DNA from 4 places in the Ruegeria sp. THAF33 genome. Region 1 is predicted to be linked to each of the others. Evidence: riboswitches for the same ligand, from Rfam matches in the RefSeq annotation. Region 1 holds a riboswitch; each other region holds the start of a gene.
What was found. A riboswitch is a leader RNA that binds a small molecule or an ion and turns the genes downstream of it on or off. The one in region 1 is predicted to bind cobalamin.
Positions count from the first base shown of each region.

Region 1 (7,189 bases):
GCGGCGGACGCTCTGGCCCCAGGCACTATACGGACGTGCCGCCCGGTGAAATCTGTCTGCGTCACGTGGCGGACCTGCATGTCTTTCCCAACGAGTTGCGCGCGGTTCAGATCACGGGCGCGCAGCTGCTGGAGTGGTTGGAGATGTCAGCCAGCGCCTTCAACCAACAATTCCCCGACGCCGAGGCAGAGCTGTTCGACCGGGATCGGGCGGGATACAATTTCGATGTCATCTTTGGCCTGTCCTATCAGATCGACCCGTCGCAACCGGCGCGTTACGATGTCGGGGGGCAAATGATCCATCCCGGCCACAGGCGGGTGCATCATCTGACTTACGTAGGCCAGGCCGTGCAGCCCGATCAGGCATTTGTCGTTGCGCTCGATAATTATCGCGCAAGCGGGGGCGGACATTTCCCGCATGTGTCATCGGCCCCGGCCATCGATCTGCCCCCGCTGGATATCCGGGACATTTTGCGGGACTACATGACGCACCGCCTGCCACCCGACCCATTGGCCCGGCAACCTTACCCGTTCTCTCTGATGCCGAAATCGGGGATGACAACCATTCTTCGGACCGGTCCCGGTGCTTTGAAGTATGTCGACGAATTGAACAGGTTTGCCCCCAAGATTCTGGAACCTGACGAAAACGGTTTTGCACGCATTCGGCTGACGCTCTGACGGGTTGTCTTTTGCCGAAGCCTTCCCTATATCCTGAGTCGAGAGGTTGGCGCGGGCGAGCGCCTCGCCAACCTGGTCAGGTCCGGAAGGAAGCAGCCACAACGAGCCCCGCTTGGGTCGATGTCCAACCTCTCACTTTACGAACCTTAGCCGCAGGAGGGCTTTATGATTGTAGCAAAGACCCTTCGGGCAGCACGGTTCTGACCTCACGGTATCGACTGACTGCCTGAACACATGACCCGGGGATGAGCGATCGCCATCCGTCGGGAGTGCTGTTTCTGACGACAGGCAAACCAATGTTTCTTGCACTTTCGGACCTGGGATGGTCCTCTCACTTTGCTGCGCAACACGCGGCTTATCCTACCTGCACACCTTTTCGCATCACTTCCGTTCATCGGGACCGCCTGATCGGGCTGAACCCTGACGGCGAAGTCCCGTTGCTGACCCCCGATCAAACGACCGGCAGCTATGCCGTTGGCGATTGGGTTCTCGCCGATGACGACAAACGCGTGCGCCATTTGCTCGACCGGCGCAGCCTGCTGCACCGACGCGCCGCCGGTACAGGCGCCGCGACGCAACTGATCGCAGCCAATGTCGATGTGCTGTTCATCGTCAGCTCGTGCAATGCCGATTTCAACCTGCCCCGGCTGGAACGGTATTTGGCGCTTGCGTATCAGGCCGGGTGTTACCCGGTCGTTGTTCTGACAAAGGCCGACAAATCGGCGGACCCTGACAGTTTCTCGGGACAGGTGCAATCACTGGACCCGTTCCTGACGGTTCTGGCGATCAACGCGCTGGACCCGGCAGAGGTTGAAAAGGTGCTGTCCTGGTGCCCAAAAAGCCAGACCGGAGCGCTGGTTGGTTCGTCGGGCGTTGGCAAGACGACACTTGCCAATACCATGACCGATCAGGATCTTGCCACCTCGGACATTCGCGAGGATGACGCAAGGGGCCGGCACACGACGACCGCACGCGCATTGCACCGGATGCGCAACGGTGGCTGGTTGATCGATACACCCGGAATGCGCGCGTTGCGCCTGGTGGACGCTCAGGACGGGATCGACGACGTTTTCTCGGACCTTGCCGAGTTGAGCCGGGACTGCCGTTTTTCGGATTGCCAGCACAGCTCCGAGCCCGGATGTGCCGTGCAAAAGGCAATAAGCCACGGTACGCTTGATCCGGCTCGATTGGACCGGTGGCGCAAGCTTCGGCGCGAAGATCAGCGCAACTCTGAGACCGTCGCGCAGTCCCGGGCGCGGGACAAAGCGTTCGGCAAGATGGTCCGTGGCGTCATGAAGGAAAAGAAACTTCGCAACCGGTGATTGTTGGACGGTGCCCGGCCCGTCCTGCGACGCGTCTGATCAAGCGATCAGTCGCGGCCAAACCGCTGCATTGCGCCGGGCAAATGCTCCGATATGACCAACCTCGGGCAACCCGAAATCGGCAGGGCTCAGCAGGTGGCGGTTGGCATCGGGGCCGTAAAGATCCGCAAGCCGCCAAACCGCTTCCGGCGGCACCATCTGGTCGTCCTCGAAGGTGAACAAATCCACGGGCGTTCCAGAATCCTTCCACTGCGCCGCAGGTAACTCATGCCCGATTTCAGGCACATAATTCAAAGGCGCGGTACACCATTTGCGCCACTGCCAATAGACCGATGCCGGCAGATCCGAGCCGAACCCGATCGCCTTTCCGGGAAGGTAGCCAAGGGCTCGGGCCAAAAGCGGGGCATGACCATACCAGAACAATCCTGCCAGACCCCGATAGGGCCATGGGTGGTCGCTTACGGTTACCAGCCCCGAACACACACAGATCATCCGGTCAATCAGATCGATATCCGGCTGCACAGGCCCCAACATCGCGCCGATCGAATGACCGATGGTCCAATGCTGCGAATCGGGAAACCGTCTGCGCATTTCCGCCCGTGCCGCGGGCATGTCGATCAAAGCCCAATCCGCCATGGTCGCACGCGAGTCTTTCAGGCGGCCAGTCAAGGAATGCCCGTAATCGCGATAGTCATAGGTCAGGCAGGCCATACCCTGCTCGGCAGCAAGCCATCGTGCGAAATGACGGTAATAATCGCGCGGCACACCCGTTGCACTGTTCAGCACGACGACGATTTCGGGCGAGGTCAGCGGGCTGTACAATCGGGCAGACAGTGTTTTCTGCCCGGAAGGAAAGCAAAACTCTTCGGTCAATACCGTTTGCTCTGTGTCCAACATGATCTCTGGCTTTGCGCTTGGTAAATCCGGTTTCAGAACCTCAACGCCCTCGACACTATGCATGAACCAACATCGTATCCAGCATGACCAAGCGTCCGGTCAAAAGATCGGCTTGACTCGATGCGTGCTCAAACGCTAGCGGTTGTGTGATGGTTTCCGGCCTCCACAAGGGGTCGGGATGAAAAGGGAACACGGTGCGGTAATGTCTGGTCATGCAGGCAACATCCAAATCCGCGACTGCCCCCGCAACTGTAAGCGGTAAGCGATGCCGAAACACCACTGGCCCCGAAGGCTGGGAAGGTTGGCAAAGCGATGACCCGCAAGTCAGGAGACCTGCCATCGGAAACGAAACCAAAACTCGGGCGGGGTGTCCGGGCAGGTCCTGACGGCATCACGATGTCCCACCTGTCCAAAATATCCTGTCCACCAAGCGCGGAGGGCGCAGGATGATCTGGAAGACAAAAACACATGAATTCAGTGCAACAGTATGTCAGCGGACGGGTAAAACCTGCCCCGCTTTGGCGCGGCTGGCGCGCTCGATATCCGAAGCCATGGCCCAGGCGACCTCGGCCACAAGTGACGATTTCGAGATTGAGGGCAGCAGTGAGCTGTCACATTGCACCGAAGGATGTCATGCAATTTTCCGCGCGCAATCAGACAGCATTCGTGTTTTTTGCGGGACGCAGCCCGAAACCGCAGTTGAGCCGCTGAACGGCTATGCCGACCTGATCTTCGGAAACACGTTCAGTGCGATGCCATCCGGCGTCGTGAATCCTCCACCCTGCGCGATGATCGAAGTTTCCACGATCCGGCCTTGGAAACCTGCTTGCGCGCCCGTGCAGATTTCAATCTGAATCCAGACTGACCTGTGCCTGGGCGCGCCGAGAGGCCCAGGCCAGTTGCGCATCCGTTTCGACGGCGCAAGGGCGCACCGCCCGCAATCGTTGCAGCGCCGTGTCCGCGCGTTCGCCGCATTCGACCATAAGCCGAAGGACAACCATACCTGACCTGCCACATCCCCCGCGGCAGTGCACCAATACGCGACCTCCGCCGGAAAGCGCGTGCCGGGCTGCGGCGCTGACGGACGGCCACGCGTCATCAATCGCTTTTGTGGGCGCTCCGAAATCTTCGATCGGCAGGTGAACCCATCGGCTGGCGCGGCTTTGAATATCGCTGCCAAATTCCTGCGCCCCGTCCTGAAGCATTTCGACATCCGTCGTCATCGAAACAACAAGCCCCGGCTGCCAGGCTGCGATCATATCCAGATCGCTGGAGTAATCTCCGCCGCGTCCGGGCATCGAGGTCAGTGCCAGCGTTCCGCCACCAACTTGCAGGGCGTAGATCACCAACTGCGACATGAATCCTGTCCTCCCCAAAGAACTCTTTACAAAAATGAGCCATTAAATCCGCTGATGCAGTTTAGTGCGAAAGCGACTCGTTTCTAAATCAAAAATCATCGCGCCCCGCTGTGGACGCGGGCAACGGTGGCCACTACGCTGTGCCCAAGCACCGAATCCCAACGAGAAGACATGACAGACAGCTCCAGCCCCGCCTATCAGGTTCTCGCCCGCAAATATCGCCCGGAAACCTTTGCCGATCTAGTGGGTCAGGATGCCATGGTGCGCACCCTAAAAAACGCGTTTGCGGCCGACCGGATCGCGCAGGCCTTCATCATGACCGGCATTCGCGGCACCGGCAAAACCACGACCGCAAGGATCATCGCCAAAGGGATGAACTGCATCGGACCCGACGGAACCGGTGGCCCCACGACCGAGCCCTGCGGTCAGTGTGAACATTGTGTCGCCATCATGGAAGGCCGCCATGTCGACGTGATGGAGATGGACGCCGCCAGCCGTACGGGCGTCAACGATATCCGCGAGATCATTGACAGTGTCCGCTATCGCGCCGCCAGCGCGCGTTACAAGATTTATATCATCGACGAGGTTCATATGCTCTCGACCAGCGCGTTCAACGCGCTGCTCAAGACGTTGGAAGAACCGCCCGCGCATGTGAAGTTCATCTTCGCAACCACTGAAATCCGCAAAGTCCCTGTCACCGTGCTGTCCCGCTGCCAGCGTTTCGACCTGCGCCGGATCGAACCCGAAGACATGATTGGCCTGCTGCGCAAGATCGCCGAAGCGGAAAACGCCCAGATCGCCGAAGACGCGCTGGCGCTGATCACCCGAGCAGCGGAAGGATCGGCGCGGGATGCGACCTCGTTGCTGGATCAGGCGATTTCGCATGGGGCTGGTGAGACGACCGCCGATCAGGTCCGTGCAATGCTTGGACTGGCAGACCGTGGCCGGGTTCTGGACCTTATGGATATGATCCTGCGCGGCGATGCCGCCGAAGCACTTACCGAGTTGAGCGGCCAATACGCCGAAGGCGCGGACCCGCTGGCGGTGCTGCGCGATCTGGCCGAGATCACGCATTGGGTGTCCGTCGTCAAGATCACGCCTGACGCGGCGCAGGACCCGACGGTTTCTCCGGACGAACGGACCCGGGGCCAACACATGGCCGAGGCTCTGCCGATGCGGGTTCTGACCCGGATGTGGCAAATGCTGCTGAAGGCGCTCGAGGAAGTCTCGGCAGCCCCCAACGCCATGATGGCCGCCGAAATGGCCGTTATTCGCCTGACCCATGTGGCGGATTTGCCCAGCCCCGAAGAGCTGATCAAACGATTGCAAGATGCCCCGCCACCGCCGCCGGGCGGGCCCAATGGCGGCGTTTCGATATCCCGACCGGGCACCGGTCCGGCGCCGGCTGGCGCGGCCCATCCACCTGCCTATGCGCCGTCCCCTCGCGGTGCCGGTGGCGCACCGGTTGCAGCCCTGGCGCAGGATTCCCAGACGGCTCTTGCCCGGTACCCAACCTTCGACCACGTGGTGGAACTGATCCGGACAAATCGCGACGTGAAGTTGCTGGTCGAGGTGGAAAACGGCGTGCGCCTCGTCTCCTATCAACCCGGACGAATCGAATTTACGCCCGCCGCCCAGGCACCGGCAGATCTGGCGCCACGACTGGGCTCTGCCTTGCAACGCTGGACAGGAAATCGGTGGGCTGTCTCGATCGTCTCGGACGGTGAAGCCCCCACAATTGCAGAAATACGGGACGAGGCCGAGCTGGCACTGAAATCCGAGGCCGAAAAACACCCGTTGGTGCAGGCGGTACTGGCGCAATTCCCAAAGGCGAAAATCACCAGGATCGAAACGCCGGAGCAACGCGCGGCCAAGGTCGAGACCGAAGCGCTTCCCGAGGTGGAAGACGAGTGGGACCCGTTCGAGGAAGACTGACCCCACCGCCCGTCACCCCTTGTTTCAAACGAAACTGATCCAGTTTTCGTTCGAACACATCCGCCTGCCTGTCTCAGATCGTTCGTTGCAACACCGGCGAACGGAAGGCGGCCCGTGACAATTCTGATCCGGATGCTGCGTAGCCATTCGAACCCCGCCCAGATTTTCTGTGTTCCATGCAATCACTCTCGGCAGAAGACCATATGCGCGCCAAGGGCAATCCGCGCGTGTCGGGCCTGCAGGCGAATATGGCGTCGCAGATGGGCAGCACGATTCTGCTGACGCCTGCGCCGATCAACATGTCGGCCGGAACGATAGAGCCTCCGACCGGCGGGAGAACCCTTGTGCCATGTGGCTGCTGCCCGTATCTAGAGCGCAAACGGAGACACAGGAGAATACTATGCTGAAAGGACTCGGCGGGCTTGGCGGTCTGGGCGACATGGCCAAGATGATGAAATCCGCGCAGGACCTGCAAACCAAGATGACCGAAATGCAGGAAGAGCTGAACAACATGATGGTTGTCGGCGAATCCGGTGCAGGCCTGGTCAAGGCAACGGCGACAGCCAAGGGTGAACTCAAAGGTCTGGATATCGACCCGTCGATCTTCAACGGCGATGACAAGGAAGTGGTCGAAGACCTGATCCTGGCCGCCATCAAGGATGCGCAGACCAAGGCAACCGAACGTTCGCAGGAAGAAATGGCCAAGCTGACCGAAAGCATGGGCTTGCCCGCAGACATCAAGCTGCCGTTCTGAGCTTCATCTTTTCTAAAATACTCCCGCCGGAGGCTCCCTCCGGCGCAAGACAGGACTGGCCATGAGTTCGAACAGCGACATCGACAACCTGATCGACCTGATGGCCAAACTGCCGGGCCTGGGCCCGCGCTCGGCCCGCCGCGCGGTTCTGCACCTGATCCGAAAACGCGCCCTGCTGCTGACGCCCCTGTCTGATGCCATGCAGCAGGTCGCGATCACGGCCCGGGAATGCCTGAATTGCGGCAA
Region 1 covers NZ_CP045384.1:2,812,346-2,819,534, forward strand. The annotation lists gene FIU92_RS14075 (bifunctional 2',3'-cyclic-nucleotide 2'-phosphodiesterase/3'-nucleotidase) at 1-677, shown strand, start outside; RNA gene ffs (signal recognition particle sRNA small type) at 717-815, shown strand; gene rsgA (ribosome small subunit-dependent GTPase A) at 923-1,999, shown strand; gene FIU92_RS14090 (hypothetical protein) at 2,039-2,959, opposite strand; cobalamin riboswitch at 3,030-3,252, shown strand; gene FIU92_RS14095 (hypothetical protein) at 3,343-3,750, shown strand; gene FIU92_RS14100 (dual specificity protein phosphatase family protein) at 3,742-4,254, opposite strand; gene FIU92_RS14105 (DNA polymerase III subunit gamma/tau) at 4,426-6,189, shown strand; gene FIU92_RS14110 (YbaB/EbfC family nucleoid-associated protein) at 6,590-6,943, shown strand; gene recR (recombination mediator RecR) at 7,005-7,189, shown strand, end outside.

Region 2 (7,189 bases), 1.6 Mb from region 1:
CGCCTCGGCCCAGGCTTTGCGGCGCGAGGTGGCGAGAGCGACCTGAAACACCGGCACGCCTGCCGCGTCCAGAGGCGACGTTCCCGACGCACCTTTTCCCGAAAACGAAGTGGCGTTGACAATGGCCGATGGGTTCAGCGCAACAACCTGTTCCCGCAACCAGTCGGCGGCCATGGGCGCCTTGAGAGATGGGGCAAACAGGCCCACCGCCGCGTATCCACGGGCGCGCAGGCTGCGGATCAGGGAGGCGATCGGGGCGGTGTCTGCCGAGGTCAGGTAAGCGCGGTAAAAGGTGACGAGGATTCGTTTGGCCTTGCTTTCGAACGCGGTTTCCACCGGGATTACGCCGCGATCCGGACACCACACGCCACATTCGGGCAAGGTCTTGGCGCCCATCACCGGACCGGCATAAAGCCCCGCCGCCAAAGCCATCTGCGCCAACGCCGCCTGTGCCGCGACCTCGCCGCCGGTATCGCACAGATGCGCCAGCCGCCGCAGGGTCGAGACCGGCAGGGTGGAATAGTCATCCAGCCGCGTGTCCTCGCGCCCGTCAGCGGGCAGCACCGCCAGCGCGATGCCCTTGGCCTGCGCCAGCGCCAGAACCTGCTGCAACCCATAAGCCCAGTAGGGGACGCCGCCGATCAGACGGATCAGAATGCCCTTAGCGCCCTCGAGCGTCTGTTCGACATAGGTGTCGACCGACAGCGGGTGTTTCAGCGCCGCCAGGTTGGCCAGCCGCAACGAGGGCATCCGTCCCTCGGGCCCGCCGCCGCGATGCCAGCCCGCCGCGAAAGCCCCCAGATCGCTGTCCGAAAACGACAGCACCACCAGTTCCGCCGGGCTCTGGCCCAGATCGGTTGGGGTCTCGGTTTCCTCGAGCCCGTGGCTTTCGCGGAAGACGACGTGCATGTGTCTTACTCGGCAGCCTCACGCACACCCACGAGGATTTCGCGGATTTCCGCCTCTTTGATATCGTCATGCTCGGCGATGACGACCAGACGCGAACGACGGTCTTCACCGGGTTCCCACGGGCGGTCATACTGGTGCCGTACCCGCGCGCCGACCGCCTGAACCAGCAGGCGCATGGGTTTGCCCTGAACGGCGGCATACCCTTTGACGCGCAGGATGTTCAGTTCATTGGCGAGGCGTTCGATATTGGCGATCAGTTGGGCCGGTTCGGTCTGCTCGGGCAGCTCGACGATGATGCTTTCGAAATCGTCATGCTCGTGATCGTGATGGCCGTCGTGATGCGAGGGTCGGGCGTCCATGTCATCCTCGGCGGCGGCTTCCAGACCCAGCACAACGCGCACGTCCACGGCACCTTCGGCCACTTCGACGACGGGCAGGGGGCGCGGCGCCTCGGCGGCGATGATCTCGCGCGCTTTGGCCACGCCTTCGGGGCCGGCGAGGTCGGGCTTGGTCAGCAGGATGATGTCGGCGCACGAGATCTGATCCTCGAACACCTCGGACAGGGGCGTTTCGTGGTCGATCGAGTCATCGGCCATGCGCTGGGCGTCCACCGCTTCGACATTGGGCGCGAAACGGCCTGCGGCCACAGCCTCGGCATCGGCCAAGGCGATCACGCCGTCAACGGTGATCTTCGAGCGGATGTCAGGCCAGTCGAATGCCTTGAGCAGCGGTTTCGGCAGGGCCAGACCGCTGGTTTCGATCAGGATATGATCCGGGCGCGGCTCCAACGCCATCAGGGCCTCGATGGTGGGAATGAAATCATCTGCCACGGTGCAGCAGATGCAGCCATTGGCCAGTTCCATGATGTTTTCCGCCGGGCAATCAGGAATGGCGCAGGATTTCAGGATGTCGCCATCGACGCCTACATCGCCGAACTCGTTGACCACGACGGCAAGGCGCTTGCCCTGCGGGTTCTGCATCAGGTGACGCACCAAAGTGGTCTTGCCCGAGCCCAGAAAGCCGGTGATCACTGTGACGGGGAGTTTTTCGAGGTTCGACATGTCAGGCTCCAATCGGGGGAATGCGCGAGGCACAGTTCTTGCGAAAATGTTCGGGGCGTTCGCGCCATTTCACCAAACCATCTTCAGTGGCCAGATACTTGGTCGCGCCGTCGACGATGACGTCGACATGATCTGTTTCGTTCAGGTTTTCATACACGAAGGTCCAGCGGCCCGGCCCGCGCAACACGATCGAACAGCCTTGATCGCAGTTTGACAGGCATTCAACGGCTTTCAGGGTGACACCGTCGGGCAGGTCTGCCTGTTCCAGGGCCTTGTGCAACAAAGCGCCCGGGCGTTGCGCGTCATCTTCGACAGGCAGGCCGCGACGGCAGGTGGTACAGACCAGCAACTCGACTGGTGCGGTCTCGGTCATGTCTCTCATCCCCCCAAATCCTCTTCGCGGGGGACGGGGTTTCATGCGGGCCACGATTGGTCATGGACCCGACACCGGAACACCCCGCCCGGTTTCAACTTCGGTTGTTGGCAGGTCTCCCGGCTTGCGGATGCCAGAGGCGGGCCTCTGTCGGATGTCCCGCCTTCCCGGCTTTCGAGCCAGTGGCATTGGGCATCCTCTCCGTTCACGGTCGCGGGGGCGGCTGCGTTTGGCGGCAAGACCGTTGACGCATTCCCTTTTCATCGGCTGTCACCGACACCAACGAAAGGGACATGCGGCACCGCTGGCCTGCTTGTCAAGCGAGTCGCGCGCAACAATTATGCAGAGGCATGGAAAGCGACCTGTGGGCGTCGATGGGCGGCATGGTGTGCCGGGACCCAGCCCGAGATGGGCCGGACGACGAACGGTATCTCAGCAAGGGGCGTAGACTATGGCCAACCGGTGCCTCGACTGAACCTGTCCAGATGATGGGTAAAGACCACCGAACACCCCGGATCCTCTTGCGCTAATAGATGACGTTTATCATGAGCAGCGAGACGACCAGAAACAGCGCCGTCATTATTCCGCCGGAGCGGACGAAATCCATCACCTTGTATCCGGCCGGACCCATGATCAACGCGTTTACCTGATGGGTTGGGATGATGAAGCTGTTCGAGGTCGATATGGCGACCGTCAGGGCAAAGACGGCTGGGTTTCCACCCGCCGCCACCGCAATTGATACCGCCAGAGGCACCAGCAGAACCGTGGCCCCCACGTTGGACATGACCAAAGAAAAGGCCGTCGCCAGAACGGCGATGCCGGTTTGCAGCGACCAGAGCGGCCAGCCGTCCAGAATTATCATGATCTGCTGCGCGATCCACGCGGCCGTGCCTGTGTTCTGCACGGCTTGTCCCAAAGGTATGAGGCAGGCGAGCAGGAATACGGTGTTCCATCCGACCGCGCGGTATGCCTCGTCCACGCTGAGCACACGGGTCAGCATCATGCCCACCGCGCCGGTAAGAAGACAGAGTGAAAGCCGGACATCCGTGAACAGGATCAACGACAGCGAAATGGCGAAGAATGCCAGGGCCCAGCCGACTTTTTGCGGCCGCAGCTCGTCCTGAGGAAAGTCCGTCGTCACGACGACGAAATCCGGATCTCGTTTGATCCGCATCAGGTTGTCCCATCTGGTATGTGCCACAAGCATGTCGCCCGCCTGAAACTTTTCGAGCCCGATCTGAGTGGATTCGTGATCCTCGGTCTCGACATGGCTCAGCGTCTCTTCGCCGCGGTGAATGGCCAGCAGCGACATCCCGTAGGTCTTGCGAAACAAAAGCTCGCGGGGGCATTTGCCGATCAGCTTGCTGTCGGGCGTGATGACCACCTCGGCCACGCCTGCATTGGTTGGGGCGAACTCTTCGACGAAAATGTCCAAATCCGGAAGAACGGTCAGCCCGTATTTCTCGGCGAACTTCTCGACCTCCCAACGGCGGCCGACGATGGCCAGCCGACACGGCGCTGCTATTTCCGCTGTCAAAACCTGAACCATCGAGGTTTTGCCGCGATAGAAGGTGGAAATGATGTACAGGTGGTTTTCGTGGTTGATGTCGGCCAGAATCTCGCCGACCAAGGGGCTGTCCTCGGGCACCACGACTTCGAACACATCGGCTTTGAGGCCATAGACCCTTTGCAGGTATTCCTGTGTCCCTTGTCCGGTACCCGTATTGTCAGGTCCTTCAGCCTCGGGCAAAACCCAGCGTCCCAACAGCAGAAAGTAACCAATTCCCGTCAGGATCAGAACCGCACCGATCGGCGTGACCGAGAACAGGCCGAAGGGCTCCATTTTCTGAGAGGCCGGCAGATTGTCATTTGCCGTCAGGATCAGATCGTTCAGCAGGATAAGAGGAGACGACCCCACCATCGTCATGGTGCCGCCCAAAATGGCGCAGAATCCCATCGGCATGAGCAGGCGCGACAGCGGTATGCCCGACCGTGTGGAAATTCGGCTGACAACCGGCAGAAACAGAGCAGCGGCGCCGACATTCTGCATGAACGAGGATATGACGCCAACGGTGCCGGAAATGATTGGTACAACCCTGCCTTCGGATTTGCCGCCGTATTTGAGGATGACGGCAGCCACCTTGTTCATGATCCCCGTCTTGTCCAGACCGGCCCCGACGATCATGACCGCAATGATCGAGATGACGGCATTGGATGCGAAGCCGTCGAACAGAAGGGTGACATCCGCCAGATTTCCCAGCCCGGGCGCGTAGCTGAGCAAGCCTATGAGAACCAGAACCAATATGGCGGAAAGGTCGATCCTAATGATCTCGGAAACGAACAGAAAAACGGTGAATGCCAGCAGGGTGCAAACGACCCCCATCTCGAAGGTAAAGGCAATGTGTTCCACAATACGTCCAGAACTTTTTCTTTGTTAGAGTCCTAGTTCATCCTTCCCGAGTTGTCATGAAGTTTCGTTTTTTGGCGATGTTGAGACATAAAATTGCTCAAAGGCTGCTGTGTGAGCAATGCTTTCGGGAACCCCGTTTGACGAACGCGTCAGAAAGAAGGATTGGACAAATTGCATGAAGAAGTCAGCACGCTTCGCGCAGGCGCGATGCCGTCCCAACCAGGTCGAAGCAGCACAGGTAATGGCAGGTCAATTCCAGCCATGGACGACAGACAATCCGACAGCTTTGTTTGCAGCACCATTCTGCCGCTGCGTGAACCGCGCAAAGGGCCTGCTTGGCCGTCCCTGATCGCAATCTGACTACAAGAAAGGTCTGTACCCAAATGGCTGGGACCAATGGTTCAGGTCACCAATTCTGATCATTTCAAGATGAAGATGCCCAGGAAGTACGGCGGGTGTTGCCTGAACGCAAGCTGGCGGCATATGTCCAGAATGCTCGCAGTCGGATGGAACAGAACAAGATCACAATACGAAAAATCCAATAGTTGGTTGGATATTGGACCTCGGGGAGGGAAAAAGTACCGCAAGTCAGTGGAGGTACTGGAGGCGAGTACCGGAATCGAACCGGTGTACACGGATTTGCAATCCGCTGCGTCACCACTCCGCCAACTCGCCTTTTCAAGTAAAATCAAATACTTGCCGTGGTGTGCTTGGGGTTTTAGCAGCTTTCCCAAGGGGCGTCCAGAGGATTGCGCGCAATTTTGTCGACGAGATGGAAATTTGCCGAAGCCCGCAACCGCAAACGCACAGGCGCGGGGGGTTGCGTCAACAGGGCCGTTGCTGGGCGTTTCAGGATGTGGCAAAAGCCGGGTAACTTTGGGAATGACTCGAGAGATCCTATGACAGATTTCGCTGCCCGGCGCCGCACTATGGTTGATACGCAAATCCGGCCTTCGGATGTTACAAAGTTCCCGATCATTGAGGCGATGTTGAACGTCCCGCGCGAAAACTTCGTGCCTGACGCACAGCGTGAGGCCGCCTATGCCGACAGTGTGATCGAACTGGGCAACGGGCGCTGTATGCTCGAGCCGAGAACGCTTGCTAAAATGCTGGATGCGCTCAACATTTCGAACGACGAGATGATTCTCGATATCGCTCCGGCGACGGGGTATTCCACTGCGGTTGCCGCGCGTATGGCCCAGTTGGTTGTTGGTGTGGAAAGCGACGACTCGCTGGCGTCCGAGGCGCAAAGCCTGTTGGCTGAGGCTGATGTGGACAATGCCATTATCCACGTCGGTCCTTTGGAGCAGGGTGCGGCTGAGCACGGTCCTTACGATGCGATCATGGTGCAGGGCGGTGTTGAACGGATTCCCGACGCGCTGTTGGATCAGCTCAAGGAACATGGCCGGATTGCATGCCTGTTTGTTGAAGGCAATCTTGGAACTGTGCGGATCGGTCGAAAGGCCGGAGGCCGGGTCAGCTGGCGGGATGCGTTCAACGCCAGTGCGCCGATACTAGAGAGCTTTTCGGCGGAGTGTGCATTTTCGCTATAGTTCGCCGATAGATTCTGCTGGCGCCTTGATTAGTTGAAAAGAAGACCGCAAACTGCCTTCAGGGCAGTGTAATTTCGTTTGAGAGGATTTCGGTATGCGTGGTTCAGCGACAGGCAAGCTGGTCAGGGCATTCGCAGTGACCGCAGGACTTGCCATCAGCGTTATGCCAGGGCGTCCGGCGTGGGCTGACAACATAACAGACGCCTTCATCGGCGCGTATAATACAAGCGGCTTGCTGGAGCAGAACCGGGCGCTGCTGCGCGCGGCAGATGAAGATGTGGCGATCGCGCTTTCCGCATTGCGACCGATCATCAACTGGACTGTACAGGTCAGCCAGGATTATACCCGGTCCCGGACCAACAATGTGGTCACAACGACCGAGCCGTCCCGGTTTTTCACCGGTCTGGGGCTAACTCAGCTTCTGTATGATGGTGGCGCTTCGGTTCTGGGCAAGCAATCGGCGCAGGAAACGGTTCTGTCGACCAGACAAACCCTGATCGACATTGAGCAACAGGTGCTCATCCGCGCTGCAAATGCTTATTTGGGCGTGCTGCTACAGGAAGAAACAGTCGCAATTCGCCAGAACAACGTGGATGTTTCGGCGGAAGAGCTTCGCGCATCAAATGATCGCTTCGAGGTTGGCGAAGTAACGCGCACGGACGTGGCGCTTTCAGAGGCGCAGTTGGCAAGTTCTCAAGCTGATCTGGCGGTCGCTCGTGGTGAACTGAGCATTGCGCAGGCTGAATATGTCAATGCGGTCGGCAAGGCGCCGGGGCGGACGGCCGGTCAACCCAGCCTGCCCAATCTGCCACGGAGTGAGGCAGAAGCGATCAGCCTCGCGCAACGCAACCACCCAGCGATTCTGTCGGCGCAGCATCAGGTC
Region 2 covers NZ_CP045384.1:928,813-936,001, forward strand. The annotation lists gene cobN (cobaltochelatase subunit CobN) at 1-909, opposite strand, end outside; gene cobW (cobalamin biosynthesis protein CobW) at 915-1,970, opposite strand; gene FIU92_RS04735 (DUF1636 domain-containing protein) at 1,972-2,343, opposite strand; cobalamin riboswitch at 2,435-2,642, opposite strand; gene FIU92_RS22720 (hypothetical protein) at 2,694-2,873, shown strand; gene FIU92_RS04740 (SLC13 family permease) at 2,870-4,726, opposite strand; gene FIU92_RS22725 (hypothetical protein) at 4,929-5,102, shown strand; tRNA gene FIU92_RS04745 (tRNA-Cys) at 5,355-5,428, opposite strand; gene FIU92_RS04750 (protein-L-isoaspartate O-methyltransferase) at 5,653-6,306, shown strand; gene FIU92_RS04755 (TolC family outer membrane protein) at 6,401-7,189, shown strand, end outside.
Region 2: another riboswitch for cobalamin. It lies ahead of FIU92_RS04735 (DUF1636 domain-containing protein); the one in region 1 lies ahead of FIU92_RS14095 (hypothetical protein).

Region 3 (7,189 bases), on a different replicon from region 1:
GCGGTGTTTTCAACAAGGAATATCCCCAAACAGCCCTGGAGGGGTTGGAGCCGCACTTGCCCAAGGGCTGGCAGAACGACTTTGAAACCATCGGCACACAGGTCGATTGGTGCGGGTTGAACTACTATACCCGAAAATTGATTGCCCCGGCGGACGCCGCCTGGCCCAGCCTGCAAGAGGTTCCCGGACCGTTACCCAAAACGCAGATGGGATGGGAAATCGATCCCTCTGCCCTTACCCGCTTTCTTGTCAGAACAAGGAAAGACTATACGGGCGCGTTGCCAATCTATATCACCGAAAACGGTATGGCGAGTGAGGAGCGCGTGCAGGACGATGATCGTATCGATTATCTCGACAAGCACCTTGCGGCCGTGCTGGACGCTTTGGCACAAGGTGTTCCGGTGAATGGCTATTTTGTCTGGTCGCTGCTGGACAATTATGAATGGGCCTTCGGGTACGAGAAGAGGTTTGGACTGGTGGACGTGGATTTCGAAACACTTGCGAGAACGCCCAAAGCGTCTTTCATGGCGCTGAAATCCGCCCTGTCCGGGGGTCAGAGCGTCTCTCAGCCGTTAGCGCAACCATTCGGTGCCGTGCATGAGCATTGGAATCTGGTCGCGGATATCGGCGGTACGAACACACGTCTGGGCGTCGTCACGAACGGAGAGTTGGCAGACCTTCGGAAACACCCGACAGGTACATTGGAAGATCTGCTGGAGGCGTTCCATGACCTTAGGGACGAAATCGGAACCAACCCACAGGCCGTCGTAGCAGCCGGAGCCGGGCCGGTCAGGGACGGAACGATTCAGCTGACAAACGCAAACCTGGATCTTTCGGAAACCGAGTTGGCGAAAGCAACAGGAGCAGAGCGCACCTTTGTCATAAATGATTTCACCGCTGCGGCGTGGTCGGTGGCCGAGGTGACCCGGTCGGATGTTGCGGTCTTGCAGGGTCAGGCAACGCCGCCCGCAGGCACACGGCTGGTTGTAGGGCCCGGAACCGGGCTTGGCGTTGGTGCGTTGCTATATTCCGAAGGCAGGTATCACACGGTTTCCGGCGAAGGCGGGCACGTGGGCCTGTACCCGCGCCATCGCGACGAAGTTGATATCTTTGAGGCGGCACGTCGCATCGCACCGGGCTGTTTCTTTGGGGACAGCCTAGCGCTGGAAGCAGAAATGTTCCTAAGCGGAACCGGCCTGCCGATCCTGTATCAGGCAGTTGAATTGGCAGCCGGTCAAGCGCGAACTCAGGCGCGCTCTGCAAAGGACATTCTGAACGATGCCCGTAACGGCACCGATCTGGTCGCCGAAAAAGCCGCGCAGATTTTTACCACCCATCTGGGTGCTTTGATGGGTGATCTGGCGGTCACCTTGATGCCGGAGGGGGGCGTTTTCCTCGTCGGCGGCGTTGCCGAGAAAAACCGCTGGCTATTCAGTGACAACTTCAAGGATGCGTTCAACGGCGGCGGCCGCTTCAGCGATTTGCGCCGCTCCCTGAACCTTTACGTGTCTGAACAGGCAGAGTTCGGGATCATCGGCGCAAACAACTTCTGCAAGAACGCGCTGAGACAGCAACCAGACTAACCGAAGTTTCTTACCTAAAAGGACCAAGACATGATCCTGTGCTGTGGTGAAGCGCTGATAGATATGATTTCAGAACCGACCGCATCGGGTGCACTGGGCTTTGTGCCACATACTGGTGGTGCAGTTCTGAACACAGCCGTCGCGATGGGACGTCTGGGTGTTCCGGTTGGGATGCTGACAGGTTTGTCATCGGACATGTTCGGCCAGCAATTGATCGATGCGCTGAAAGCGAGCCATGTGGACACGACACATGTGATCACCTCGGACCGTCCCACCACGCTTGCCTTTGTGCAGCTCTCGGATGGACACGCGTCTTACAGCTTTGTTGATGAAAACACCGCAGGCAGGATGTTGCTGCCCGAAGACATGCCCGATCAGCTTCCAGCCGTCTCTGCCCTGTATCTCGGTGGAATCAGCCTTGCGTGTGAACCTTGCGCAGATGCATATGCCGCCCTTCTGGACCGCCACGGTTCCAACCGGGCAGTGATGCTGGACCCGAATATCCGCCCGGATTTCATCAAGGATCAAACCCGATTTCGGACGCGTTTGAACCGCATGATCTCGCGTGCGGATATCGTCAAGGTTTCAGACGAGGACCTGGACTGGATCATTCCGGGCGCTGAATCCGAATCCGCAAAAGCGTCTGTGCTGTTGCAGGCGGGTCCTTCCGTTGTCATCGTCACGCGTGGCAGTGACGGGGCGCACGGTTACCTGGCGGATGGTTCCGAAGTCTCGGTTCCTGTGAAACCCGTTGAAGTGGTCGATACGATCGGCGCAGGTGACACGTTCAACGCCGGCGTTCTGACCGAGCTCAGCCGCGCAGGGCATCTGACCAAGTCAGGTCTGCGCGGATTGACGGTTGAAAGCCTGCAAGCAGCCATGGAACTGGGCGCTGACGTCGCGGCCGTGACCGTTTCCCGAGCCGGGGCGGAGCCCCCTTGGTCGCACGAACTGTGATCTGCGGGATGGTATGATGAAACGATCCGAAATCAACCACATCAAGCCCTAGGCACAGGCGTTCATTCAATCCTTCGGCGCCGTGTTGCCACCCTTTGCGGATTGGTCGCCCGAGAAAATGCGCAGCCCTCTGGCCAAAACGATCCGCAGCCGCGGGCTGGGATATTACCGATTACGCACAAGGCCATTTCGACGAACATTACCTATTCCCGTTCACTCTACGCACTGGTTTAGACGAAGGATCTGAAATCCGGGCGTGGGATGCTCTGTGCAGAAAACTGTTGATCTCGAAAGACAATCAGCTTTCTCCGTTGCACCGGCATATTATCAAGGCAGAAGACATCATCAACCGGGGCGGCGGCGATCTCGTTCTGGAAATTCATGCGTCGGATCCAAACGGTGGCGTCGACCGCGACAACCCGGTGACGGTCCCCAGCGATGCCTGCCCTGTAACCTTGCAACCCCAAGAGTACGTGCGGCTGAAGCCGAGGCAAAGCGTAACTCTGATGCCCGGCATCTGGCACGCTTTTTGGGCCGAGCGCGGCGATTGCCTTATTGGCGAGGTATCGACCGTGAATAACGACCGCACCGACATTGGGTTTGAAAAGCCAATTCCACGGTTTTCAAAGGTCGAGAAAGATTCTCGAGCCGGATTTCCTTCTTGTACCAGACTATTGACACCGTTCGGTCCGGGCTGGCGCAGCAGGACAGCTGGCGCGGCTATTGCAATTCCATCTACCAACGCGTTCGTCTGCCGCTTGACAAGTCTGGCATTGCCGGACTAGCTGAGCGGGATGGTTCCGTAAGGGATGAAAATGGGAACACGGTGCGGCGCTGGAATGTGCCAAGTCCGTGACTGCCCCCGCAACTGTAAGCGGTGAGCGACGCCACTTCACCACTGACCCGCATGGGTTGGGAAGGTCGGCCAAGCAACGACCCGCAAGTCAGGAGACCTGCCATCGCACTATAAACCAACCCGAGGCGGGGCGTCTCGGAAGGAGGCTTGATGGCGCGTTTGCGTAATATCTGGGTATGTGCCCTCTGTCTGCGTCTGGCAAACGACGGAGATGGCTATGACCTGCTATTCTGATCACTACGTTCTGATCTGTTCAACATGTCAGGGGGCGATGTCTGCCGAGGCCGCGCAAGACGTGCTGAATGCCCGGTTGCCTGACGGTTTTGAAACCCGAATGGTGGCGTGCATGGCAGGTTGTGAACGGGCCATGACCGTCGGATTTCAGGCCCCGGGAAAAGCGCAGTACCTGTTTGGCGATATCACGACATCACACGACCTGTCCGCCCTGGTCGAATTCGCGACCCAGTTCGGCGACAGTGACGATGGCTGGACCAGCGCCTCGGACCGCCCCCCTGCCCTTTTCGCAAAGACCTTGTCGCGCATACCCGCATTGCCGTCCGGGGGGGTATCATGAGCTTTCTGGTTGCAGAGAATTTGGAGTACTACGCGCTCAATGGCGATGTCCTGTTGCAGGATGTGTCCTTTCGCCTGGAAGAAGGATCAATTCTGGCAATCGCCGGGCCGAACGGCGCCGGCAAGACCACTCTGCTGAAACTGCTGTGCGGGATCGAACGGGTTATCTTGGGTGATGTTTGGATAGAAGGCCAAAGCCTTCGGACCCTGTCCGCCCGCCAACGTGCCCGCTCCATTGCTGTGGTCGGGCAGCAGGAAATGCCTGACGGGCGGATGCGCCTGCAAGACTATGTTGCGCTGGGGCAAATCCCGATTCAGGGCGAACGTTCGATGGCTCAGCACAAGGCTGATCTGGAACGGGTTCTGACGACGACCGAGCTGTCGCATTTTGCCAACAAAACGATGGGTCAACTGTCCGGCGGAGAACGTCAGCGCGCACATATCGCGCGCGCGTTGGCCCAGAACCCGTCCTTGCTGTTTCTAGACGAGCCAACCAACCATCTGGACCCCGATGCCAAGGGGCACATGCTGTCTCTGGTTGCTGATCTGGGGGTAACGGTCGTCATGATCGTCCATGATCTGGTCATGATCCCGGAATTCGCCACCCATGTGGCGCTGATGAAAGCCACGCGTCTGACGGGGTTCGGGCCTGTTGTCGAAGTTCTGACCCCAGACCGGGTACGTGAGACATTCGGCGTGGATTATCTGTGCTTTCAGCACGAAGGCCGCATGATCCCCGCACTGGATATCCGAAAACGGAAATTGTCACAATAACAGGAACTTAAATATGATGCAGAAACTTTGGCCGGTGGTTGTTTTCGCTGGCTTGGCAGGTGGCGCGGCAGCGGAAGCCGTCACCGTGGACAATTGCGGTGAACCGCTGGTTTTTGACTCGGCGCCGGAACGCCTGGTCGTACATGACATGAACATGGCGGATATGGCCTTTGCGCTCGGCCTTCAGGACAAGATCGTGGGGCTTACCGGAATTACCGGCTGGTACAAAACAAGCCCTGATTTTGATGCTCAGCGTGGCGATATCCCAGAGCTTGCCCCCAAATACCCGACCATTGAAAACCTTGTGGCCGTCGAACCCGATCTGTTTTTTGCCGGTTGGTACTATGGCATGAAACCCGGCGGTGACGTCACGCCCGACACACTGGAACCTTTTGGTATCAAGACCATGATCCTGACCGAAAGCTGCGTGCATCTGGACAAGGATCGCCCCGAGGCCAGCATGAACCTGTTGTTTGATGACGTTCTGCGTCTGGGCAAGGTCATGCATGTCGAAGACAAGGCCGAGGCGCTGGTTGCCGGCTGGAAAGACAAATTGTCAGCCATCGAAGCAAAAACAGCCGATCTGGCAAAGCCCCGCGTATTCCTGTTGGACGGACCGGCCGATGCTCCATTCACCGCCGGCAAGTTCGCCATTCCCGATGCGATGATCACAGCGGCGGGTGGCGCGAACGTGACGCATGATCTGGATACCAGCTGGGGCCGCACGTCGTGGGAGGCCGTGGCAGCGGCCAACCCGGAATTTCTGGTGCTGCTCGATTATCAGTCCGGCAACGGCGCAGAGGACACCTTTCAGTTCCTCAAGGATCACCCGGTGATGTCACAAACGGACGCGGTAAAGAACGAGCGCTGGATTGGCCTGCGTTACGAGGAACTGACGCCCGGCCCGGCAAATATCGAGGCGATCGAGAAGATGGCGAAGGCGATGCACCCGGAGACCAACTGATATGGTCCGATTGGGCCGTTTGATAGTGCTGGGGGCGGTTGTTCTGACCGCCCTTTTGCTGTTGTCGATCGTCTACGGGACCACCCCAATCCCCATACGCGAAGTTTTTTCGGCCATCGGCCTCGGAACCGGTCTGGTGGAAGGAGACATGTCGCCCTTGCACCGGATCGTCTTCGACCTTCGCCTGCCCCGTGCCTTGTTTGCCGCCGTGATTGGTGCGGGACTGGGCGTCGTTGGTGTCGTTTTGCAAACAACGACGCGAAACGACCTGGCAGATCCGTTTCTGTTCGGTCTGTCCTCGGGTGCTGCTGCCGGCGCCGTTCTGGTGATCACCGTCACGGGTGATGTTCTGGGAATCTGGACGTTACCGTTGGCAGCATTTTGCGGTGGTCTGATCGCCTCCGGCATTGTTCTGGCGCTGGTTCAGGGCTTGCGTACAAGCGCACCCGAAAAACTGATCCTGGCTGGCCTGGCGGTGTCCTTTCTGTTTTCCGCGATCACCAACTACCTGATTTTCTCTGGCGACAATCGCGCTGCTCATTCGGTGATATTCTGGATGCTTGGCGGCCTGGGACTGGCAAGATGGGAAACATTCCCGCTTGTCCTGATCGGACTGGGCCTGATCCTGAGCTATTCACTTTACCGCAGCCGGTGGCTTGACGCGCTGCTGACCGGGGATTTCACAGCCTCGTCACTGGGTATTCCCGTTCAAGGACTGCGGTTCAGCATGTTTTTCGTTGCCGCATTGGCGACCGCCAGTTTCGTTTCCGTTGCCGGTGTCATCGGCTTTGTCGGGCTGATGGTGCCTCATATTGCACGCGGCATCGCCGGAACTCTGCACCGAAACCTGTTGATCGTCTCGGCGATCGTGGGCGCGATTCTGCTGACATTGTCCGATATCTTGTCACGCCTTCTTCTGGCTCCGCAGGAGTTGCCCGTGGGAATCGTCACAACGTCGATAGGATCACTTTTTGTCTTTTTGTATTTGTTCAAATCTGATCGCGGGAGATAGTTTTCCAAGGTTGCGCAACACTGTCATTTTTCGACATTGATGAGGTCAAGCAGTTCAGCATGCAGTTCAGGGGTTGCGGCGGAAACGACCGCGCCATCTGAATCGAGGGTTAACGCATGCCCGTGCCAATCGGTCATCACTCCGCCAGCAGCCGTGATCAGAGGTGAGAGCGCCAGATAGTCATAAGGTTGCAGATCGTAATCCACCACAGCATCGACATGGCCCGAAGCAAGCAAGGCATGGGGATAACAATCATAGGCAAATCGGCGCGTCTGCCCTGCATTCATCAGCCGGCTGAACAGGTCAGGATGATCGCGATAAATTTTGTCGCCTTCATTCACGTACAAAACCGATTGATCCAGACGCGTGGTGTTCGACACCTCTATCGGTTGCCCGTTCAGGCTGGCGCCGTCACCGACCACACCCAAATAGGTCTCATGTAAGGCCGGCATTCCGACTAGGCCCAACCG
Region 3 covers NZ_CP045385.1:324,604-331,792, reverse strand. The annotation lists partial or broken gene FIU92_RS23045 (GH1 family beta-glucosidase) at 1-548, shown strand, start outside; gene FIU92_RS23040 (ROK family protein) at 525-1,583, shown strand; gene FIU92_RS18755 (carbohydrate kinase) at 1,614-2,540, shown strand; gene FIU92_RS18750 (D-lyxose/D-mannose family sugar isomerase) at 2,636-3,325, shown strand; cobalamin riboswitch at 3,319-3,516, shown strand; gene FIU92_RS18745 (DUF1636 domain-containing protein) at 3,614-3,970, shown strand; gene FIU92_RS18740 (ABC transporter ATP-binding protein) at 3,967-4,743, shown strand; gene FIU92_RS18735 (ABC transporter substrate-binding protein) at 4,757-5,707, shown strand; gene FIU92_RS18730 (iron ABC transporter permease) at 5,709-6,719, shown strand; gene FIU92_RS18725 (inositol monophosphatase family protein) at 6,743-7,189, opposite strand, start outside.
Region 3: another riboswitch for cobalamin. It lies ahead of FIU92_RS18745 (DUF1636 domain-containing protein); the one in region 1 lies ahead of FIU92_RS14095 (hypothetical protein).

Region 4 (7,189 bases), on a different replicon from region 1:
CCCACCACAGAAGCATACCGATCATCGCGACCGTGATCGCCCGCCCATAGGCACCAAGGGCGTAGAACGGCATGCGCCGATCGGTGCGCTCGGCGAGGTAGCCCACCGCGAACTGGGGCAGCAGCCAGCCAAGACGCAGGACCGTGCTGGCATAGCCCACGGCCAGCGCGCTACCGGTCAGCATATGCACCAGACTGGCCACCACCGTCGCGCTGTCCACCGCCGCCGACCCGCCCTGAAACACCGCACCAGCACCGGCGATGCGCCAAAATCTCGTGTCTTCGGGATTACGCCTTGCCATTCGCCGCCTCTGCCTCCGCCCGGGCGCGGCGGATGTCGATGCCGCTCTGCCACAACACCGTCAGGCCGATCCCGACCACCAGAAGGATCGTCAGCACATAGTTGAACAGGATCATCAGAAGGGCGGTTTCGTCCGGAACGCCAAGCACCTTGAGCGCGAACCCCGCCCCAAAGACAAAGCTCGCCGGGATGCGCACGAAACGACCCAGAACCATGGCGAACCCGGCAAACACCATCAAGAACAGGTAATCCCACGCGCTCAGCACCACGCCAACCGCCAGCCCGGCCCACAGGAAATGGGTTGTCGCCACCAGCTTACCCGCAATGGCTGCGGCAATGGCGGCGATGCGGCGGGCCCGTGCCTGTGGCCAGACGATCCCTTCACCGAGCGCGGTGCGCAGATACGCGCCATCGGCCCCGATGCGGGCGGCAGCCCAGTCGAAGAGTCGGCAGACCAGAGGGTCCTCGCTGAGAAGTGACGCGCGGAACCGGAACAGAACCCAAAGCAGGCTGCCGAAAAGCATCAGGTTCAACAGGCCCGCAACGCTCAATCCCAGCCGCAGGTCACCCTCGATCTGTGGAATCTGGCCGGCGGCGGCCACCGCTCCGGCAAAAAGGGCGAAAACGACGCCGTCGAGGAACCGGGCGATGATCGCGGTTGCAAGCACGGTCGCCATCTTCAGGCGGTCGAGCCGGGCAACCAGCCAGGCCCGGACCAGCGGGCTGATGCCGAGCGGGACAAGGACATTTGCGCCATAACCTGCCAGTAGCGCCCCCGTCAGCCGCAGGGTGCCGACCGGTTTCACGTCGAACAGGATCTGCCTCCACTTCCAGCCGCTCATCAGCTGCTCCAGCAGGATGGTGGCGGCAAGAATCGCGATCCAGAACATGTTGGCTCCGCGCAGGCCCTGCAGAAACAGCGCAAAATCGAGGCTGCCGTAGAGCGCAAACACCAGATAGAGCGCCAGGGCGGAGCCGAATATCGGCAGCAGCCACCGTTTCAGGAAGGTCCGCATTTGACATCCTCGCAACCACCAAGACCCCAATGTTTTAACCTCCGTATCATGATACGGTGTCAAGATGACGGTGACGGAGGGAGACCGCGATGCAACCACTCAAGATCGGCCAGGCCGCGCGCGAGACCGGGATAGGCGTCGAGACGATCCGATTTTATGAAAGGAAGGGCCTTGTCACTCAGCCGCCGCGCCCAATTGACGGCGGCGCGCGGGACTATGGTGGTGACACGCTTTGGCGGCTGAAATTCATATCCGGCGCTAAGAAGCTCGGATTTTCGCTGGCAGAAATCGCGGAAATTCTGGAGTTGCGCACGGCACCAAATACCGAGTGCGTCGCGATGCAGGCCAGAGCGCGCAAAAAGCGGGACGAAATTCAGGAACGGATCGACGGGCTTGCACGGTTGAGGAACAATCTGGACGAGCTGATCGCGGCGTGTCCGGGGCGTGGTGGAATTCAGAACTGTTCGATCGTGGGTGCCATAGAACGCAGCAGTGAGAAATAGGCGCAATTCCGGCCTTGAACGGAGGGTAGCGGAGTTGCTTGCGAACCGGGTTATTGCCAAGCAGGACCCAGAGCGGCAGGTGCAGCGAAAAAAGGAGAGCGAGGGTTCCGTTTCCGAGCAGAGTTTGCGTCAGATCATTGTGAGAAATCCCTGCGTCGCCCAGAAAGCCATATCTGATGAGTATCGGAGGGTGACGGACAAGTCGGCCCTGTAATGCGGTCCAGCTTTAATCCTACCGGTGCGATTTTATATCGGTTTAAAACAAGTTTACCCAAGAGGGAACATGACAATGAATAACCTGAGCCGCCGCCGCTTGATGCAAGGAGCCGCGGCAATTGCGTGCAGCGCGGCGCTTCCCGCCTTAGCGAAAATCGGTCCCTCAATCCATGTCCTGAAGGATCCGAATTGCGGGTGCTGCGGATCGTGGATCAAAATCATGCGGGCGGAAGGTTTTGAAGTAGGCGTGGAAAACAGTGCTTGGGAGGCCTTGAACGCTTACAAAACTGCCAATGGGATTCCGGAGGGCATGATGTCATGCCACACGGGCCGCGTGGAGGGCTACATGATCGAAGGACACGTCCCGCCCGCTGACATTCGGCGCCTGCTGGGCGAACACCCGGATGCCGTCGGACTGTCGGTTCCGGGAATGCCTTTCGGCTCGCCAGGCATGGGGCCGGAAAGCGAACGCGAAGCTTTTGACGTCTTCCTGATCCGCAAGGATGGAACCACAGAGGTGTTCGCCAGATACCCGGCCGCATGAAGTTCCGATGGCGCTGGCAAGATCCTGAAAAACGCGGCGCTCGCTTCTTCTGCCCGGTTTACGTGACATTCTTCACGGCAAACCAGTTGATCCGTGACTTCACGCCTGCCTTGTCCTACCGGGCAAGTTCCAGCTTACGGTGAAAAAATACCCGCGTCCGCAAAGCCTGATGACCGGCTTTGCGGACAAAACCGACATCCCGGCCGCCGTATCAACCGCAGCATTTGTAGCCCGCCTGAATTGGCGGGCATGGAGCCGATCCGTAGGAACAGTAGACGCAGCAATCGCCGGGAAGTGGCTTCAGGACTTTTCCGCAAGATGTGCATTCGTAGAACCACTGGCACGCGTCTGTTGGCATCGTTTCAGGCCTTGAATGTCCACATTCCGGGCAGATGATCGTGCTGACAAGGTTCGGGCGCTTTTCACTCATGGCGTCACATCAAGGTTATCAGGAAATCATTTATTCGGATTTCGTTGAGCACGATAACCCAAGCGATGGCCGTCAACGCAAAACTGCCTGTCAGCCACCATTTGAGGCGGTCGAGCGAACCACGGCGATACGCGACGATGCCAGAGAGAAACAGCAGGGCCGTCGAACCGCCGAGCACGTAATAACTCGCGGCGGCGATCTTGCCGAATACGGCCAGCCAGCTCCCTCCCAAGCCAAGTAAAATCAAGGCCATCGGCAAGATGCAGCAGGTCGCAACGCCAAGTGCGGTAAACGATCCAATAAAACTCGCGCCAACAAACTTGCTCATGGTCAGCTTTCTCCGGCTTTGACGAACTCGAACGGAAGCCGGTTCGACTTCCTCGATTCTTGCTTCGCGCGGTTTGTGAAATTCGACATCATGACCGACAACATGCATCCTGTAGTAGCTACAGGTTCAAGGGAAAGGTCATCACATGATTGCGATTGGCGAAGCGGCGAGATTGATCGGTCTGTCGGTCGAGACGATCCGCTATTACGAACGGGAAGGCATAGTCGAGAAAGCCGGTCGAACCGCCTCGGGACGCCGCGCATACACGGAACGGGAAATCTCCGAGCTCAGATTCATCAAACGCTGCCGCGATCTTGGCTTTACCATTCAGGATGCATGCGCACTTCGCGAATTGTCCAAAGCGCCCGAGCAAGCTTGTCGTGACGTCGAATACGTTGCAACAAGACATCTCGACAACGTCAGGTCAAAAATCGCCGCCCTCCAACGGTTGGAGCAAGCACTGGCAGAACTTGTGCAGACCTGCACCGAGGGTGCGGCCTCATGCCCCCTGCTAACGGCGTTGCTCAACGAGCCTTTCGTCAAAGATGTCATTAGCGGCCACTAATTGCAGCGCCTGGAAAACCGAAACTGGCTATCTCAGCTTGCGGAGGAGCGGCTTCATTGTCCCGGTATTCCGTAACCCTCAGCGATGACGGCCGATCTCTGTTGTATTATTGTTGAATGAGAGAATTGCGATCAGCTTACCCTCTAATTCGCTCTGTTAGCTATGCCGGGCTGGTGATGGCGTGGATGCTCTGATGCTGTCAACTAAGGAAGAAATACCAAAGAATCTGCAAATTTTTGCCGCTTTACCCCTAGAGGCTAAGAAGCTGTTGCAATTCCCCAAGCACATGAAGGCTTGGAATAAAACACATTGGCCGGGGAAGTTTGGATACTTTAGAGGAACGAGCATGGAGAAGGCAGATATGACAAATCCCACTTTAGTTCAGGGAGTGTTATCGAAAAACCTGCTGGGTTATCTCCCAATGGTCTGTTTTATATGCAGCTTTTTTGTGTCTGCCGCTACATTGCAAGCCTCTGAGCTTCCCTCGATCGGTCTTGACAAAAAGATTGGAGCGCCATCCGGTGCCAAATCACTGTGCAAAGACTACTCGTGGGCGTGCGCGAGCGCTCGTAGCTCTGGTCTGTCCGTGGCAAAAGAAAATCAGATCGTTAAAACGATCAACACGCGCGTCAATCGGAGAATCCGAGCAGTTTCGGATCAAAGCCAATATGGGACAAAAGAATACTGGACACTGCCGACGCAAGGGTCAGGAGATTGCGAAGACTTCGCTTTGCAAAAGAAGTTTGAACTTGTGCAGAATGGTTTGGATCCTACGAAGCTACTAATTGCGACTGTCTTGGACACCAATCGCAATGGCCATGCTGTTCTAGTCTATCGCTCGAGTGAAGGCGATTTGGTTCTGGACAATGTTACCAACAGGATCAAAACGTGGAAGGAAACGAGGTATCTTTTCCTACGAATACAGGACCCGATTCACCCTGATCGTTGGGTACAGGTTTTTAGTGGCTAAAAACAATGTGGCGCGCCCTCGAGACGCGCCACAATAATCTTTGGAGCTGCGACTACCGGTTTTTTCGCGGCAACCCAATTTTAGGACACCGCTTCAAACTTTGGTCAAGCTTTCGCAGCGTTGTACAAACGCGGAGTCACCAGACCTGTACTGTTCAAACCGCGCATCGCCTTGGCTGCCGCAAGCACTGCCAGATCAGCAATCGGCTCAATGACGATTACCAGCATATAAGCACCGCCAAAGGATAGAACCGAAGCCATGGTTTCTGCGCCGAAACCCTGGCCGTAGAAGGCCCAGAACCCAACCCATGCGACTACTCCTCCCTGATACGTCGCACTCAGCGCAAGAGCTTGGCCATATTTGAGGTCAACATATGCTGTGCCGGGAGCGATGATGCGGCTGGCCAGTGCTTGTAGCGCAAATAGCGGCACCAGCAGAGTGGTCAGGTTGATGAAGTACTGCGGAAGATCGAACGGGGCAAAAAAAACACCCTGAATCAGGAGACCAGCTGCCAATCCAAAAGCCGCGGGTGCAGCACCGAGAAGCAGAAACAGCGTCGACCCCAGGATGAAGTGGACTTCAGAGACACCAACCGGGAAATGCGGCAGGACTTCGAAGAAAAGGAAAACCCCAACGGTGGCGAGCACCGAGCGCATAGCAAAAGATGCAGGTCCATTCGCACGCAATGTGGAAAACGTTTCTTTCGCTGCGTAAGTAGCCGCACCTGCGGCGGTAACATAGGAAAGCGCGATTTTGGCACCATTCACGATGCCCGGTTCGATATGCATGTTCTTTCTCCCTACCGCCTCACCCGGCGGCTTGTCAGGTTGAATCGACCGTAAGGCCGACAGGTTCAGTCTGGGCATAGCCCGGCGCTTTACGGCAGGTCTCCTGACTCGCGGGTGCTCGCTCCGCCAACCTTCCCGGTTCCATTACGAACCAGTGGTGTCTTGGCATCGCTCTCCGCTCACAGTTGCGGGGGCAGTTACGGAATTGGCGCCATTGAAAACACCGAACCGTATTCCCTTTTAATCCTTTTGGCTTCCGCCATCAGGAACCGAAAACAATTCACCGCTACAATGGCGGCTTCGTTTCTGTCAAATGTCTTTGCGACCTAGTCCGAAGTAGACTCGACCGATGCAGGATTCACGCAACCGGCGACATGGTCCATTAGGTAAACCAAGCGTTACCTGAAACCTCTTGAAGCTCTAGCTGCTAGAGGCTTTAAGACTCGAATTTGATCGCAAAAATGCGATGCAACCACATTACACTTGTGAACCAGGACGAGACTTATGCTGACACGGCGCCATTTCATTCAATCAACCACAGCGCTATTCTCGGCGTCTGCGGCCAGTCCATTGATCGCCAAAACATGGCCAACCTCGTCGCAAAAGACCTATTGGGACAGCCAGGTCACGCCATTTGACTACGATCCAGCGACCTCAAATCCATGGGGCGTTCATGACCGTTTTTTACCACGACGTGTCGTAGCAAATGATGGTTTGGTTCCCGGTGACATCCATGTCGATGCCGTCGCGCGCTATCTTTACCATATCGAGGAAGGCGGCACAGCAATGCGCTATGGCGTAGCGATCGCGCGTGGGAACCTTTACGAGCCCGGTACCTATGCTATCCGGCGCAAGGTCGAATGGCCACATTGGACGCCAACGGCTTCAATGATCGAGCTCAACCCCGAATACGCGGAATTCCGGGATGGCATGGAACCCGGGCCAAGTAATGCTCTCGGCTCTCGAGCCCTTTATCTATACGTTGGGGATCGAGATACTTATCTCAGAATCCACGGTACACCTCAGCCCAGAAGCATCGGTGGTCGCGCAAGTTCTGGATGTGTTAGAATGATCATGGCCCATATCAATGATCTCTACCCACATGTAAAAATCGGCTCGACCGCATACGTATACTCGGCCGAAGATAGCGTCACAGCCCGCTCATAAATTTTGGGCAGCGCAGGTGGATGTCGCTGCCCTCTTTTTTATCAGGCGTCACGCGCAGCGCAGATCGGGGCGCCATTCGTTGCGCGCAGTGGAACCAGCGTCGTCTCGACAGGTCCGCTGTGCTCATACCAAAAGCAGTTATCTTCTGGCATAAGGCGCGCTGTGGCCAGATCTTGCCCCGGTTCTGCCAGCGCAACAACTGAATCCGGCAGGTTACCTGGTTCGAATGCTTTGCTTTTGCCCCCTGTGAACTGGGCTGAGCAACCGGCAGTAATCGAGACTAACGTGATGGTAATTGCGATCCGTTTCTGCATTGACTTGTTCCAAAATTTATTACGTCTTCTGCGACTAAATTGCATCCA
Region 4 covers NZ_CP045386.1:108,352-115,540, reverse strand. The annotation lists gene FIU92_RS21435 (MFS transporter) at 1-301, opposite strand, end outside; gene FIU92_RS21430 (lysylphosphatidylglycerol synthase domain-containing protein) at 288-1,316, opposite strand; gene FIU92_RS21425 (heavy metal-responsive transcriptional regulator) at 1,406-1,819, shown strand; gene FIU92_RS23245 (DUF411 domain-containing protein) at 2,382-2,579, shown strand; gene FIU92_RS23090 (GDCCVxC domain-containing (seleno)protein) at 2,791-3,009, opposite strand; gene FIU92_RS21410 (hypothetical protein) at 3,014-3,337, opposite strand; gene FIU92_RS21405 (MerR family transcriptional regulator) at 3,483-3,902, shown strand; gene FIU92_RS21400 (transglutaminase-like cysteine peptidase) at 4,084-4,872, shown strand; gene FIU92_RS21395 (energy-coupling factor ABC transporter permease) at 4,977-5,660, opposite strand; cobalamin riboswitch at 5,736-5,949, opposite strand; gene FIU92_RS21390 (L,D-transpeptidase) at 6,165-6,827, shown strand; gene FIU92_RS23085 (hypothetical protein) at 6,869-7,141, opposite strand.
Region 4: another riboswitch for cobalamin. It lies ahead of FIU92_RS21395 (energy-coupling factor ABC transporter permease); the one in region 1 lies ahead of FIU92_RS14095 (hypothetical protein).